One region of the Streptomyces sp. DT224 genome, then DNA from elsewhere that is predicted to be linked to it. Evidence: predicted binding sites of a transcription regulator. Region 1 holds the regulator's gene; the other holds the start of a gene.

Region 1 (7,678 bases):
GCCGACGACCGAGGGGTCCCTTTCGGCCACCTCGATGATCTTCTTCACCGCGGGTATCTGCTGGAGCATGTCCTGCCCGCCGTTGGCGGTCAGCACCCGCAGCTTGACGGAGAAGTCCAGCGTGTTGGTGTGGTGCTGGTAGAGGTAGACGCCGGTCAGCTCCTCCAGGGCCTTGCGGGTGCGCTCCGGGGAGGGGGCGGTGAACGGCCCCGTGTAGATCAGCGTGACGTACTTGTCGCCCGGCTCGATCGAGGCGTTCTCCTCGGCCACCGCCCGCTCGATCCGGTCGAAGGTGACCCCCGCCCCCGCCCCGTCCAGCTCCAGGTCGTTGCCCTCCGCGAAGCGCACCCGGGTGGTCGTCGCCACGCCGACGCACTCCTTGTCCCCGCCGCCCGGACCGTCCAGCCGCACCGAGTCGGTGTCGACGTCCGTGAGGGGCCCGTGGCAGTAGCGGTTCGCCAGGTGGTTGCTCAGCAGCATGGTCCCCAGCAGCGCGGCGGCCATCAGGCAGGCGACCGTCGTCCGCGACATCACCCACCACACCCACGTCCTGCGCACCCGCTCCGTGGACAGCTGCGCGTGCGCGTGCTCATGGGTCAGCTGCGCCGTCGACAGCGGCAGCCGCAGCACCCAGGCGGGCGTGGCGGTGGCCGAGGGCGACTGGCCCACGCTGAGGTGGCCGACCCAGTCCTCGTACCGGGCCCGCGCCGCACCCGTGTGCGCGGGCGGCGGGTCGGGCGGCAGCGGCGGGGTGTGCCGCAGGATCTCGGCCGCCGGCAGGGAGGCCAGGAGCAGCAGCGGATCGACCTCGCTGCGCCGGGAGCGGACGTTGTTGACCGCGTTGATCAGCTGGACGCCGCCGTTGCTCTGGACGGCCCTCGGCAGGAAGACCACCGGCGGCACGGTCCGCTTGCCGCGCCGCCAGTCCGGCGCATGCGGCCGGTAGTTGTTGCGCAGGTCCTCCAGCAGCGCCTGGACCCGCAGCTCCAGGTGGAACTGGCGGGACCGCTCGTCGCCCGCCGCCGCGTCGGCCACCCGCCCGGCGACCACCGCCGCCCGCGCCCGGATCACCCGCCACGAACCGCTCGGGGAGAACCGGGACCAGCCGTCCGACGGATAGCCGGTACTGGCGGCGGCCAGCGACGAGGTGGTGGCGAACCACTTGCTGGCCCGGCGCAGCCACAGCAGGGGCGGCGCCGACGTCGACACCAGCCGGACCACCGCGAGCCCGAGGACCGCCCCCAGGGCCACCAGCACGGTCGGCAGCCAGCCGATCTCGCCGAGCAGCACACCCAGGACCGCGATGACCACGGCCCCCACGAACGTCTCCGGCCGCACCGACTCACGGAACGCGGTCCACCAGGTGCCCCGGCCGCGCCGCCCGGCCCGCCAGCGCAGCGCGCTCAGCTCCTCCAGGATCCGCTCGTCGCGCTGGTCCCGGGAGCAGCCCGGGTCCGGGTCCCGCAGCACGGCCTCGGTGGCCTGCTCGATGGCGCCGAGCAGCCGGGAACGGGGGAAGGCGAACGGCTTGTACTGCGACCCGCCCCGGGTCTCCCACGGCTTCTCGGTCAGCGTGCGGACCATGTCGAGCGCCGCGTCGTACGGGGTCTCGCCGCGCCCGTCGAGCAGTCGCAGGGGGACGCGGCGCGGCTGGTTGGCCCGGTGGACCTGGCGCACGATCTGCTCGACCCGGGCGTCCACGTCGGCCGGTACGTCGGCGTCGGCGGCCTGGAGGACCACCAGGGGCATCACGGGCCGGTTGTCGCGGTAGCCGTCGATGAGCTGCTGCACGAAGTGGAAGACGGCGGAGGCCGCCTCGTTCTCCGCCGTGTCCCGCCAAACCTCGCGTGCCATCGCCCCCGTCCTTCCCTCGCGAAAGAGCCTGGCCCCACTCAATAACCGATGATGTGTGCGAGGCGCAGGCATTCGTCCGGATCGGTGCCGGATCGACGGGAAGGACCGCCGGACATCAGTCCGGAAGGGTGACGAAATCGATCAATTCCTCGACCCGGCCAAGGAGTTCGGGCTGAAGGTCCCGATAGGAGCGGACCGAGGACAGGATGCGCCGCCAGGCCGCGCCGGTGTTCTCCGGCCAGCCCAGCGCCCGGCACACACCCGTCTTCCAGTCCTGCCCGCGCGGCACCACCGGCCATCCGGCGATCCCCACCGACGCGGGCTTCACGGCCTCCCACACGTCGATGTACGGGTGCCCGACCACCAGCACGTCGCCGTCCGACACCTGGGCCGCGATCCGGGACTCCTTGGAGCCGGGCACCAGATGGTCGACGAGCACCCCGAGGCGGGCGTCCGGCGCGGGCGAGAACTCCCGCACGATCGCCGGCAGGTCGTCGATGCCCTCCAGGTACTCCACGACCACGCCCTCGACGCGGAGGTCGTCCCCCCAGACCCGCTCGACCAGCTCCGCGTCGTGCCGTCCCTCCACATAGATCCGCCCGGCCCGCGCCACCCGCGCCCGCGCCCCGGGCACCGCCACCGAACCGGACGCCGTGCGCGTGGGCCGCACCGGCCCCCCGGCCGGCGGGCGCACCAGCGTGACGACCTTGCCCTCCAGCAGGAAGCCGCGCGGCGCCATCGGGAAGACCCGGCACCTGCCGAACCGGTCCTCCAGGGTCACCGTCGGCCCCTCGGCGGTCTTCTCGCACCGGATGACCGCGCCGCAGAATCCGGTGACCGCCTCCTCCACGACCAGGTCGGTCTCGGCGGGCACCTCCGGGGCGGGGGCGGACTTCTTCCACGGCGGGGTCAGATCGGGCTGGTAGCTGCGCATCGCACGACGATAAGCGGGGAAGACCCGCGACACGCCGAACCGGGAGGCGGTCCGGCCGTCCCCCTTCCCCGCACACGACGCGCCGAACCCCGAAGCCCTCTACGACACGCCGAACCGCCCGGCCAGCGCCTCCCGCTGGGCGCGGACGAACGCCGCGTCCACCACCGCCCCGTGCCCCGGCACGTACAGCGCGTCGTCCCCGCCCAGCTCCAGCAGCCGGTCCAGCGCCGCCGGCCAGCACGCCGGGCGGGCGTCCGGGCCCGCCTGGGGTTCGCCGGACTCCTCGACCAGGTCGCCGCAGAACACCAGGGCGGGGGAGCCCGGGACCAGCACCGCGAGGTCGTGGCCGCTGTGTGCCGCGCCCATGTTCACCAGGACCGCCTCCCGGCCGCCGCCCAGGTCCACCACCAGCTCCCCGCGCACCTCGTGGTCCGGGGCGACCAGCACGTCGAGGGACCCGGCCGCGTCCGCCTCGGGCAGGCCCTGGGCCACCGCGTCCGCGTACAGCTCGTCCGCGCCGCGCCGCAGCAGCTTCGCCGTGCCCTCGGAGCCGTACACCCGCGCACCGGCGAACGCCGCCGTACCCAGGACATGGTCGAAATGGGGATGGCTGAGTGCGATGTGCGTCACCCTCCGGCCCAGCAGTGCCTCTGCCTGGGTGCGCAGTTCCACACCCTCGCGCAGTGACGAGCCGGTGTCGCAGAGCAGCGCCCCGTCCGGACCGGCCACCAGCAGGGCCGTCGCGTCCCAGACGGGAAGGCGCCTGCGGCCCGTTCCGTGACCCAGCCGCTCCCATCCGAAGTCTTCCCAAGAAGCATCCACGCGGCGACGCTATCGGCAGCGACCTGCGCGATCGGGCGGCACGGTGGCCGGTCGCCCTTGCTAGGGCACCACCCCGTCGCCGTACACTGGCCGGGGATCACTGGCACTCGTACGCACCGAGTGCCAGGAGGAATCCCGGGAACGGCCCGGGACACCGACGTGGACAGCTGGAGGTGTGCGCGCGATGCTCAGCGAACGCAGACTCGAAGTGCTGCGCGCGATCGTCCAGGACTACGTCGGGACCGAGGAGCCCGTCGGCTCCAAGGCGCTCACCGAGCGGCACAAGCTGGGGGTGTCCCCGGCGACCGTCCGCAACGACATGGCGGTGCTGGAGGAGGAGGGCTTCATCGCCCAGCCCCACACCAGCGCCGGGCGCATCCCGACGGACAAGGGCTACCGGCTCTTCGTGGACAAGCTGGCGGGCGTCAAGCCCCTCTCGTCGCCGGAGCGCCGCGCCATCCAGAACTTCCTCGACGGCGCCGTCGACCTGGACGACGTCGTGGGCCGTACCGTACGGCTGCTCGCGCAGCTGACCCGGCAGGTCGCCGTCGTGCAGTACCCCTCGCTGACCCGTTCGACGGTGCGGCATGTGGAACTGCTGTCCCTGGCCCCGGCGCGGCTGATGCTCGTGCTCATCACGGACACCGGCCGGGTCGAACAGCGGCTGGTGGACTGCCCGGCGCCGTTCGGCGAGACCTCCCTCGCCGATCTTCGGGCCCGGCTCAACAGCCGGGTGGTGGGCCGCCGGTTCGCGGACGTCCCGCAGCTGGTGCAGGACCTGCCGGAATCCTTCGAGAGCGAGGACCGGGGAACCGTGTCCACCGTCCTCTCGATCCTGCTCGAAACCCTCGTCGAGGAGACGGAGGAGCGGCTGATGATCGGCGGCACCTCCAACCTCACCCGCTTCGGACACGACTTCCCGGTGATGATCCGGCCGGTGCTGGAGGCACTGGAGGAGCAGGTCGTGCTGCTGAAGCTGCTCGGCGAGGCCAAGGACTCGGGCATGACCGTACGCATCGGGCACGAGAACGCCCACGAGGGGCTCAACTCCACGTCCGTCGTCGCGGTCGGCTACGGTTCGGGCGACGAGGCAGTCGCCAAACTCGGCGTGGTCGGACCGACCCGCATGGACTACCCCGGAACGATGGGAGCGGTACGCGCAGTGGCACGTTACGTCGGACAGATCCTGGCGGAGTCGTAAGTGGCCACGGACTACTACGCCGTACTCGGCGTGCGCCGCGACGCTTCCCAGGACGAGATCAAGAAGGCATTCCGGAGGCTCGCCCGCGAGCTGCACCCGGACGTCAACCCCGATCCGAAGACCCAGGAGCGGTTCAAGGAGATCAACGCCGCTTACGAGGTCCTGTCGGACGCGCAGAAGAAGCAGGTCTACGACCTCGGCGGCGATCCGCTCTCGCAGTCCGGCGGCGCCGGCGCGGGCGGTTTCGGCCAGGGCGGCTTCGGCAACTTCTCCGACATCATGGACGCGTTCTTCGGTACGTCGTCGCAGCGCGGGCCCCGCTCGCGCACCCGGCGCGGCCAGGACGCCATGATCCGGCTGGAGATCGACCTCTCCGAGGCCGCCTTCGGGACCACCAAGGACATCCAGGTCGACACCGCCGTCGTCTGCACCACGTGCAGCGGCGAGGGCGCGGCCCCCGGCACCTCGGCGCAGACCTGTGACATGTGCCGCGGCCGCGGTGAGGTCTCCCAGGTCACCCGGTCCTTCCTCGGCCAGGTCATGACCTCCCGCCCCTGCCCGCAGTGCCAGGGCTTCGGTACGGTCGTGCCGACCCCGTGCCCGGAGTGCGCCGGCGACGGCCGCATCCGCTCGCGGCGCACGCTGACCGTGAAGATCCCCGCCGGTGTCGACAACGGCACCCGCATCCAGCTCGCGGGCGAGGGCGAGGTCGGTCCCGGCGGCGGCCCCGCCGGCGACCTCTACGTCGAGATCCACGAGCTGCCGCACGCGGTGTTCCAGCGCCGCGGCGACGACCTGCACTGCACGGTCACCATCCCCATGACGGCGGCGGCCCTCGGCACCAAGGTGCCGCTGGAGACGCTGGACGGCCTGGAGGAGGTCGACATCCGGCCGGGCACCCAGTCCGGCCAGTCCGTCCCGCTGCACGGGCGCGGCATCACCCACCTGCGGGGCGGGGGGCGCGGCGACCTCATCGTGCACGTCGAGGTGACCACCCCGATGAAGCTGGACCCCGAGCAGGAACGCCTCCTGCGCGAACTGGCCGAGCTGCGCGGCGAGGAGCGGCCCACCGGCCAGTTCCAGCCGGGCCAGCAGGGCCTGTTCTCCCGACTGAAGGACGCCTTCAACGGCCGCTGACGGACCGCGTGTTTGCGGTACGGGCTCGGCCTCCGGGTCCGTACCGCGCTGCGCTCGGACGCTGTCGCGGGGCGGGCATCACGGGACAGGAAGGACATGACACGATGCGGTCATGCCCTCCGCGCTGACCGCTCTGTGCCGGTACCCCATCGTGCAGGCCCCCATGGCCGGCGGTCCGTCCTGCCCGCAGCTCGCCGCCGCGGTCTCCGAGGCCGGCGGGCTCGGCTTCCTGGCCGCCGGCTACAAGACGGCGGACGCCCTGCGGGACGAGGTCCAGCAGGTGCGCGGCCTGACCGGGCAGCCCTTCGGCGTCAACCTGTTCATGCCGCAGTGCGAACCGGCGGACCCCGCCGCACTGGCGGACTACCGCCGCCGGCTCACGGGCGAGGCCACCGCTTACGAGACCGCGCTCGGTGACCCGGACGTCCCCGGCGACGACGGTTACGAGGACAAGCTCGCCGTCCTCCTCGCCGCCCCGGTCCCGGTCGTCTCCTTCACCTTCGGCTGCCCCTCGCGCGACACGCTCGACGCGTTCGCGGCCGCCGGGACGTACACCGTCGTCACGGTCACCTCGCCGGAGGAGGCCCAGGCTGCCGAGTGGGCGGGGGCCGACGCCGTCTGCGCCCAGGGCACCGAGGCGGGCGGCCACCGCTCCACGTTCCACGACGACCCGGTGACCGAGGACGGCGGGACGGGGCTGCTGAGCCTGGTCACCCAGGTCCGCGAGACCGTGCAGATACCGGTCGTCGCCGCCGGCGGCCTGATGCGCGGCGCCCAGATCGCCGCCGTCCTCGCGGCGGGCGCCGACGCCGCCCAGCTCGGCACGGCCTTCCTGGCCTGCCCGGAGTCCGGCGCCCACGTCCTGCACAAGCAGGCCCTGACCAACCCGCTGTTCGTCCGGACCACCTTGACCAGGGCGTTCTCCGGGCGCCCGGCACGCGGCCTGGTCAACCGCTTCGTGCGCGAGCACGGTCCGTACGCCCCCGCCGCCTACCCCCAGGTCCACCACATGACCTCCGTGCTGCGCAAGGCCGCCGCCCGCGTCGGGGACGCCCAGGGCATGGCGCTGTGGGCCGGGCAGGGGCACCGGATGGCCCGCGAGCTGCCCGCCGGCCGGCTGGTCCGGCTGCTCGCCGACGAACTGGACGCCGCACGGACGGCAGTGAGCACAAGGAGCGCGCAGTGACTGCACCCGTCTTCGTCGTCGACCACCTGCCGGACGCCCCCGAGTTCGTCCTCGACGGGCCCGAGGGGCGCCACGCCGTCTCCGTGAAGCGGCTGCGCACCGGCGAGGAGGTCGTCCTCACGGACGGCCGCGGCCGGTGGGCCCAGGGCGTCGTGCGCGCCGCCGAGGGCAAGGACCGGCTGGTCGTCGGCGACCTGGCCCAGGTCCACGAGGAGCCGCGCCCCGCGCTGCGGATCACCGTCGTCCAGGCCCTGCCCAAGGGGGACCGGGGCGAGGTCGCCGTGGAGACGATGACCGAGACCGGCGTCGACGCGGTCGTCCCGTGGCAGGCGGCGCGCTGCATCACCCAGTGGAAGGGCGACCGCGGCCTCAAGTCCCTGGCCAAATGGCGCGCCACGGCCCGGGAGGCCGGCAAGCAGTCGCGCCGGGTGCTGTTCCCCGACGTGGCGGACCTGGCCACCACCAAGCAGGTCGCCGGCCTGCTGGCCGCGGCGGACTTCGCGGCCGTCCTGCACGAGGACCGCGACTACCCGAGCGAGCCGCT
Region 2 (7,678 bases), on a different contig from region 1:
GGTGCCCGCCGATGTGGCCGACAAGCCCAATCTCAACCCCGGCTTCACCAAGCTGGTCAAGGCCGACAACCTCGCCCGCGAGCTGGGTGTGACCGGCGGCCTGTACGTGAAGGACGACTCGGGCAACCCGACGCACTCCTTCAAGGACCGGGTCGTCGCCATCGCCGTCGAGGCCGCCCGCGCCTTCGGCTTCACCACGCTCTCCTGCTCCTCGACCGGCAACCTCGCCGGAGCGGTCGGCGCCGCCGCCTCCCGGGCGGGCCTGCGCTCCTGCGTGTTCATCCCGCACGACCTGGAGCAGGGCAAGGTCGTCATGGCCGCGGTGTACGGCGGTGAGCTGGTCGGCATCGAGGGCAACTACGACGACGTCAACCGCTTCTGCTCCGAGCTCATCGGCGACCCGCTGGGCGAGGGCTGGGGCTTCGTCAACGTCAACCTGCGTCCGTACTACGGCGAGGGCTCCAAGACGCTGGCGTACGAGATCTGCGAGCAGCTCGGCTGGCGGCTGCCCGACCAGATCGTCATCCCGATCGCGTCCGGCTCGCAGCTCACGAAGATCGACAAGGGCCTCCAGGAGCTGATCAGGCTCGGCCTGGTCGAGGACAAGCCGTACAAGATCTTCGGCGCCCAGGCCGAGGGCTGCTCCCCGGTCTCCACCGCCTTCAAGGCCGGTCACGACGTGGTCCGCCCGCAGAAGCCGAACACGATCGCCAAGTCCCTCGCGATCGGCAACCCGGCCGACGGCCCGTACGTCCTGGACATCGCCCGCCGCACCGGCGGCGCCGTCGAGGACGTGAACGACGAGCAGGTCGTGGACGCGATCAAGCTGCTGGCCCGCACCGAGGGCATCTTCGCTGAGACGGCGGGCGGGGTGACGGTCGGCGTGACGAAGAAGCTGATCGACGCCGGTCTGCTCGACCCGGCGCTCACCACCGTCGTCCTGAACACGGGTGACGGCCTCAAGACGCTGGACGCGGTGGCCGACACCTCACAGGCGACCGCCACCATCCGCCCGAGCCTGGACGCCTTCCGCGCCGCCGGACTCGCCACCAGCTGACCACCCGAGACTTCAGGAAGGCACCGCCATGAGCGTCAAGGTCCGCATTCCCACCATCCTCCGCACCTACACCGGCGGCAAGGCCGAGGTTCCGGCCGAGGGCGCGACCCTCTCCGAGGTCATCGCCTCCCTGGAGAAGGACCACCCGGGCATCGCCGCGCGCGTGCTGGACGACCAGGGCAAGCTGCGCCGCTTCGTCAACGTGTACGTCAACGACGACGACGTGCGCTTCGAGGGCGGCCTCGACGCGGCGACCCCGGACGGTGCCGGCGTCTCGATCATCCCCGCCGTGGCCGGCGGCTGCTGAGCCCACGGCCGCGCAGCGTCACCGTGATTGCCCCCTCCGCGACAGAAGCGGAGGGGGCAATTCTGCATGGTTGAGCGGGGTAGAGTGTGGGAAGTCCCCTTCGCTGCCCGTGCCCCCCGCATATGAGAATGCGCCGCGCCACGATCAGAAGCAGCCAATGTGCCGGACTCTCTTGTTCCATAAGTCACCTTTGCCGGGCCCGACTTGCCCCGCAAGCTCATGGATTCCCCGTATTCGGGCGATCGGTGCTGCGCAGAATTGTCGTCCGATTGACCTGTCGCACAGGGCAGTTGGGCAGATACATTCAGCCGCGGTCGACGCGCTTCGGCGCACACACGTTACAGGGGAGTTAGGCATGGCTCAGGGCACCGTCAAGTGGTTCAACGCGGAGAAGGGGTACGGCTTCATCGCGGTCGACGGTGGTGCGGATGTATTCGTCCACTACAGCGCGATCCAGATGGACGGGTACCGCACCCTCGAAGAAGGTCAGCGGGTCGAGTTCGAGATCTCGCAGGGCCAGAAGGGGCCGCAGGCGGACATGGTCAAGCTCGCCGTCGGCTGAAGCGCGGCACGGCACGTCGGCCGCGACGCCACGCACGTACGAAGGGTCCGTACCTAGGGGTACGGGCCCTTCGTCGTGCCCGGGGGTTACCGGGGGCGGGGGTTGTCCCCGTGCCGAGGCCGGCGCTTGCGCCCTCCCGTCGCCGGACCGCCACCCCTCAAGGAGCCTTCGGCGCTTGCACTCAACGGGGTCGAGTGCTAATCATTGGGCTTAGCACTCTCCAGGTGAGAGTGACAGAATTTGGACCGGGCCGGTGAGGCCCGCAGGCCAGGCGGGAAGGAACCGCAGGGCACGCAGGCCGTCCGTCGCGGGCGCCACTCGGTCCGGAGCAATCCACCCCTGTCCGGGAGGACCACTTCACATGGCCAAGATCATCGCGTTCGACGAGGAGGCCCGGCGCGGTCTCGAGCGCGGCATGAACCAGCTCGCCGACGCCGTCAAGGTCACCCTTGGCCCCAAGGGTCGCAACGTCGTCCTCGAGAAGAAGTGGGGCGCCCCCACGATCACCAACGATGGCGTGTCCATCGCCAAGGAGATCGAGCTGGAGGACCCGTACGAGAAGATCGGTGCGGAGCTGGTCAAGGAGGTCGCCAAGAAGACGGACGACGTCGCCGGCGACGGTACGACCACCGCCACCGTTCTCGCCCAGGCGCTCGTCCGCGAGGGCCTGCGCAACGTGGCCGCGGGTGCGAACCCGATGGCTCTCAAGCGGGGCATCGAGAAGGCCGTCGAGGCCGTCTCCGCCGCCCTCCTGGAGCAGGCCAAGGACGTGGAGACCAAGGAGCAGATCGCTTCGACCGCCTCCATCTCCGCCGCCGACACCCAGATCGGCGAGCTCATCGCCGAGGCGATGGACAAGGTCGGCAAGGAAGGCGTCATCACCGTCGAGGAGTCCCAGACCTTCGGTCTGGAGCTGGAGCTCACCGAGGGTATGCGCTTCGACAAGGGCTACATCTCGGCGTACTTCGCCACCGACATGGAGCGCATGGAGTCGTCCCTGGACGACCCGTACATCCTGATCGTCAACTCCAAGGTCAGCAACGTGAAGGACCTCCTTCCGCTGCTGGAGAAGGTCATGCAGTCCGGCAAGCCGCTGCTGATCATCGCCGAGGACGTCGAGGGCGAGGCCCTGTCGACCCTGGTCGTCAACAAGATCCGCGGCACCTTCAAGTCCGTCGCCGTCAAGGCCCCGGGCTTCGGCGACCGCCGCAAGGCCATGCTCGGTGACATCGCCATCCTCACGGGCGGCACCGTCATCTCCGAGGAGGTCGGCCTCAAGCTGGAGAACGCCGGTCTCGACCTGCTCGGCCGCGCCCGCAAGGTCGTCATCACCAAGGACGAGACGACGATCGTCGACGGCGCCGGTGACAGCGACCAGGTCCAGGGCCGCGTCAACCAGATCCGTGCCGAGATCGAGAACTCCGACTCGGACTACGACCGCGAGAAGCTCCAGGAGCGCCTGGCGAAGCTGGCCGGCGGCGTGGCCGTCATCAAGGCCGGTGCCGCGACCGAGGTCGAGCTGAAGGAGCGCAAGCACCGCATCGAGGACGCGGTGCGCAACGCCAAGGCCGCCGTCGAGGAGGGCATCGTCGCCGGTGGTGGCGTGGCTCTGCTCCAGGCCTCGGCCGTCTTCGAGAAGCTGGAGCTCTCGGGTGACGAGGCGACCGGCGCGAACGCCGTCAAGCTCGCGCTGGAGGCCCCGCTGAAGCAGATCGCCGTCAACGGTGGTCTCGAGGGCGGCGTCGTCGTGGAGAAGGTGCGCAACCTGCCGATCGGTCACGGCCTCAACGCCGCGACCGGCGAGTACGTCGACATGATCGCCGAGGGCATTCTCGACCCGGCGAAGGTCACGCGCTCCGCCCTGCAGAACGCCGCGTCGATCGCCGCGCTGTTCCTCACCACCGAGGCCGTCATCGCCGACAAGCCGGAGAAGGCCGCCGCGGCCGCTCCGGGCGGCATGCCGGGCGGTGACATGGACTTCTGATCCCGACGGGTCAGCAGTTCCAGCAGTACCAAGACACCGGCCCCCGGGGATTCGTCCCCGGGGGCCGGTGTCGTTGTGTGTGCGCGTACGGGCTCAGCCCGCGTCGAGGCCGTCCACGAGGCGGGTGAGGAAGCGGTCGAACATGGCGTCGGGGGTGACGGGCCGGCCGGCCGTCGCCAGGGCCTCGGCCAGTTCCGGATGGTCGCCGTCCGCCGCGACCTCGGCCAGATAGAGCGCTTCGGCGGCGGCCCGGCCGGGGTCCTGGGCAGCCCGGGCCCGGCCGACCTCGTAGCCCACCTGGGCCGCCACGAACGAGGTGAGCTGGGCGAAGACCTCCAGGCGGGCCGCCCCGTCGAGCCCGCTGGGCCGCAGGGCGGCCAGTGCGTGCTCCACGAAGGCGAGCGTGCGGGGGCCCAGGGACCGGCGGGCCTGCACGGCGGCGGGCAGCCAGGGGTGGCGGAGCATGTTCGCGCGCTGGTGGCGGCCGATGGTCTTGAGGTCGGCGCGCCAGTCGCCGGTGAGCGGGTCCGACGCGGGCAGCTCGCCGGAGACGTGGTCGACCATGAGGTCGAGCAGCGTCTCCTTGTCCGGGGCGTAGCTGTACAGCGACATGACGCCGGCGCCCACCTCGGCGGCGACCCGCCGCATGGTGACCGCGTCGATCCCCTCGGCGTCCGCGACGGCGACGGCGGCGGCCGTGATCGCCTCGCGGCTGAACGCGGGTCTGCGCCCGCGCCGGGGCCGGTCCTGCTCCCGCCACAGCACGCGCGGATCAATGCCTCCGGCCCCTTCGGTGCGGGTCACGTTCTCAGCCTCTCTCACCCGGGTCGCCTCCACGGCCCATCCAAGCATCCAGTATTCTCGTACGCAGTACGAGAATAGAGTGCGGGCTGCCGCACCGCCGCATGACGTACCGATGGAGGCGAAGATGACCCGACCGACGCCCGACGCCCGCCCCCGGGCCGCATGGACGCCGTCGTCCGCGAAGCCGCCGCTCGCCTCCCGGCTGATGCGCGCCTCCTGGCGCGGGCTGCCCGCCGCGCGCTACAAGGTGGGCGTGGAGCGCGGTCTGGCGGTCCCCGCCGCCGACGGCAGTCCGCTGGTCACCGACCACTACTTCCCGCGCGCCGAGGGCGACTTCCCCACCCTTCTGGTCCGTACGCCGTACGGACGGGGAGTGCCGTGGTCCCCGCAGTACGGCATCCTCTTCGCCGAGCAGGGCTTCCATGTGGTCCTGCAGAGCTGCCGGGGCACCGGCGGTTCGGGCGGTGCCTTCCACCTCTGGCGCAACGAGCCCGCCGACGGCCTGGCGGCGGTCGCCTGGCTGCGCGAACAGCCCTGGTTCGACGGGCGGCTGGGCACCGCCGGCCCCAGCTACCTCGGGTACGTCCAGTGGGCGCTGGCCCTCGATCCGCCGCCGGAGCTGAAGGCCATGGTGGTGCAGGTGGGGCTGCACGATCCGTACGCCCTCTTCCACACGGACGGCGTCCTCGCCCTGGAGACCGCGCTCGCTGTGGGCGCCGGCATGACGTATCAGCACCGGGGCATGGGCCCGTTCGTCCGGGCCACCCTGCGCCTCCAGCGCCGGGTGCGTTCCGCCGTCACCGCGCGTCCGCTGCGCGGGGCGTACGCGGACGCGCTCGGCGGGGAGATCCCCTGGCTGGACGACGTGATGGCCCACCCGGACGCGGACGACCCGTACTGGGAGGGCGCGTCCCTGGCCGGGGCGGCGGACCGGGCGGCCGTGCCCGTCGCCCTGATCACCGGCCGGCACGACGCCCTCGCGGACCAGACCTTCGCGCAGTACGGCCGGCTGCGCCGGGCGGGCGCCGAGGCGTCCCTGCTCGTCGGCCCGTGGACCCACACCTCGGCGCTCCAGGCGGGCTGGGCCGAGGTGTTCACCGAGTCCCTGGCCTGGCTCCGGGCCCACCTGTGCGACGACCCGTCCGGTCTGCGCCCGACGCCGGTGCGGGTGCACGTGGGCGGCGCGGAGGCGACGGTCCGGGACCTGGACGCGTGGCCTCCGGAGGCGTCCACGGCTTCCTGGTACCCGACCGCCGACGGCCACCTGACCCGCGAGGCCCCCACGGACACCGCCCCCGTCGCCTCCTTCCGCCACGACCCGGACGACCCGGTGCCGACGCTGGGCGGTGCGCTGCTCTCCCGTACCGCCGGGGCGCGGGACAACGCGTCGTCGGAGGCGCGCGCGGACGTCCTGACGTTCACCGGGCCCGTCCTGGACGCACCGCTCACCGTCCTCGGCCCGGTCTCCGCCCGGATCAGCGCCTCCACGGACACGGGGTACGGCGACGTGTTCGTCCGGCTGTGCGACGTGGACCCGGAGGGCCGCTCGGCCAACGTCTGCGACGGTCTGGCCCAGCTCCGCACCCCGGGCCCGGACCCGGTCCACGTGACGGTCCCGATGACCCCCACCGCCCACCGCTTCGCGCCCGGCCACCGCATCCGCTGGCAGATCAGCCCCGGGCCCCACCCGCGCTACGCGCTGAACCCGGGCACGGGGGAGCCCCGGACCGACGCGACGGAGTTCGTACCCGTACGGGTGACGGTGCACGCCGACTCGGAGCTGACGCTGCCGGTGGGGGCGACCGGGTAGGGGTACGCGCCTGGCCTCCCCTGTCAGTCCCGGGTGATAGACATACGACTGGCCCTCGTGAATCAGGCCAGTAAAATAGATTCAACAAGGAGGTGCTTCGTGGATCTCGTACGTGTGGGGGAGCGGATCCGCCGCGAACGTGAGCGCGCTGGGCTCAATCAGCGTGACCTCGCGCGACGCGCCGAGCTCTCCCAACCGACCTTGACCCGTATCGAGACCGGCGCGCGCGCCAACGTGACGCTCGCGGAGTTGGACCGCCTCGCCGTCGCGCTGGACATCCCGGTACGGCTGCTCACCAGTGGCGACCCGGTACGCGAGAGGGTCCAGATCGCGGCCAGAACCGACGAGGTGACGGTCGCGGAACGTGAGGAGGCGCTTCGGCGCACCCTCGAAGTGCTGGAATTGGATGCCCGTCTGGACAAGCTGGGGACGAACACTACGCAGCGGCGAAAGCCGCAGGGGAGTCTGCAGATCCCGGACGAGCAGCTTCCGGGGGAGGAGCAGGCCGGCGAGCTGGCTGAACGGGTCCGGGCAGCTCTTCATCTGGGCTGCGCCCCCATCGCCGATGTGGATGAACTGATTGAGCAGCTCACCGGTGTGGACACAGCGGTACTGAGGCTGCCGAAGGGCGCCGAAGGATTCACCGCCACCGATCCTGCTCGCGATACGACGCTCATCGCTGTCCGCGCATGTGACGTGCCTGAACGGCAGCGATTCAGTTTCGCTCACGAACTCGGGCACTTGTTGTGGAATGACGGTGCCCAGGTTCATGCGCTGAACGACGGAAGAACCCCGGGCGAGAGACGCTGTGACGCCTTTGCCCGCAACCTCTTGGCGCCGAGGGAAGGCATCAGGTCGTGGCTGTCCGCCGAGAGGTTTCCGGAGGGTGGCCGGATGGACGAGCGTACGGCCGCGCTCCTGGCCCGCCACTTCCGCGTCAGCTTTCCCGTCATCCTCATTCAGCTGGAGGAGATGTCGCTCGTCACGACCGACGAGAAGAACGGCCTGCGGGGCCCGACCGGCGCGCAGTTGGCGCACCGTTATGGCTGGGGCCCGGCGTATGAGCAGGAGAAGGACGCCGCCCAAGCCGTACGAGCTCCCAGGCGCATTCTCGAACGGGCCGTTGATGCCTATCGGCAGAACCTCTTGGGGGT

The links. The regulator HrcA, encoded in region 1, represses chaperone genes, less so after heat shock. The targets are predictions, from matches to a motif close to TTNGCACTCNGNNNNNCNGAGTGCNAA.
Region 2: a site for HrcA is predicted at 2,101-2,127, ahead of groL (chaperonin GroEL). Genes of this name have one in related genera too.

Annotation. Positions count from the first base shown of each region.
Region 1 is NZ_JBNCLI010000003.1:185,600-193,277, reverse strand. It holds gene ACLQ2N_RS08050 (hypothetical protein) at 1-1,854, opposite strand, end outside; gene ACLQ2N_RS08045 (DUF3097 domain-containing protein) at 1,970-2,788, opposite strand; gene ACLQ2N_RS08040 (MBL fold metallo-hydrolase) at 2,888-3,610, opposite strand; gene hrcA (heat-inducible transcriptional repressor HrcA) at 3,795-4,811, shown strand; gene dnaJ (molecular chaperone DnaJ) at 4,812-5,948, shown strand; gene ACLQ2N_RS08025 (nitronate monooxygenase) at 6,061-7,134, shown strand; gene ACLQ2N_RS08020 (16S rRNA (uracil(1498)-N(3))-methyltransferase) at 7,131-7,678, shown strand, end outside.
Region 2 is NZ_JBNCLI010000009.1:45,625-53,302, forward strand. It holds gene thrC (threonine synthase) at 1-1,057, shown strand, start outside; gene ACLQ2N_RS22730 (MoaD/ThiS family protein) at 1,086-1,364, shown strand; gene ACLQ2N_RS22735 (cold-shock protein) at 1,720-1,926, shown strand; gene groL (chaperonin GroEL) at 2,288-3,910, shown strand; gene ACLQ2N_RS22745 (TetR/AcrR family transcriptional regulator) at 4,004-4,714, opposite strand; gene ACLQ2N_RS22750 (CocE/NonD family hydrolase) at 4,839-6,524, shown strand; gene ACLQ2N_RS22755 (helix-turn-helix domain-containing protein) at 6,624-7,678, shown strand, end outside.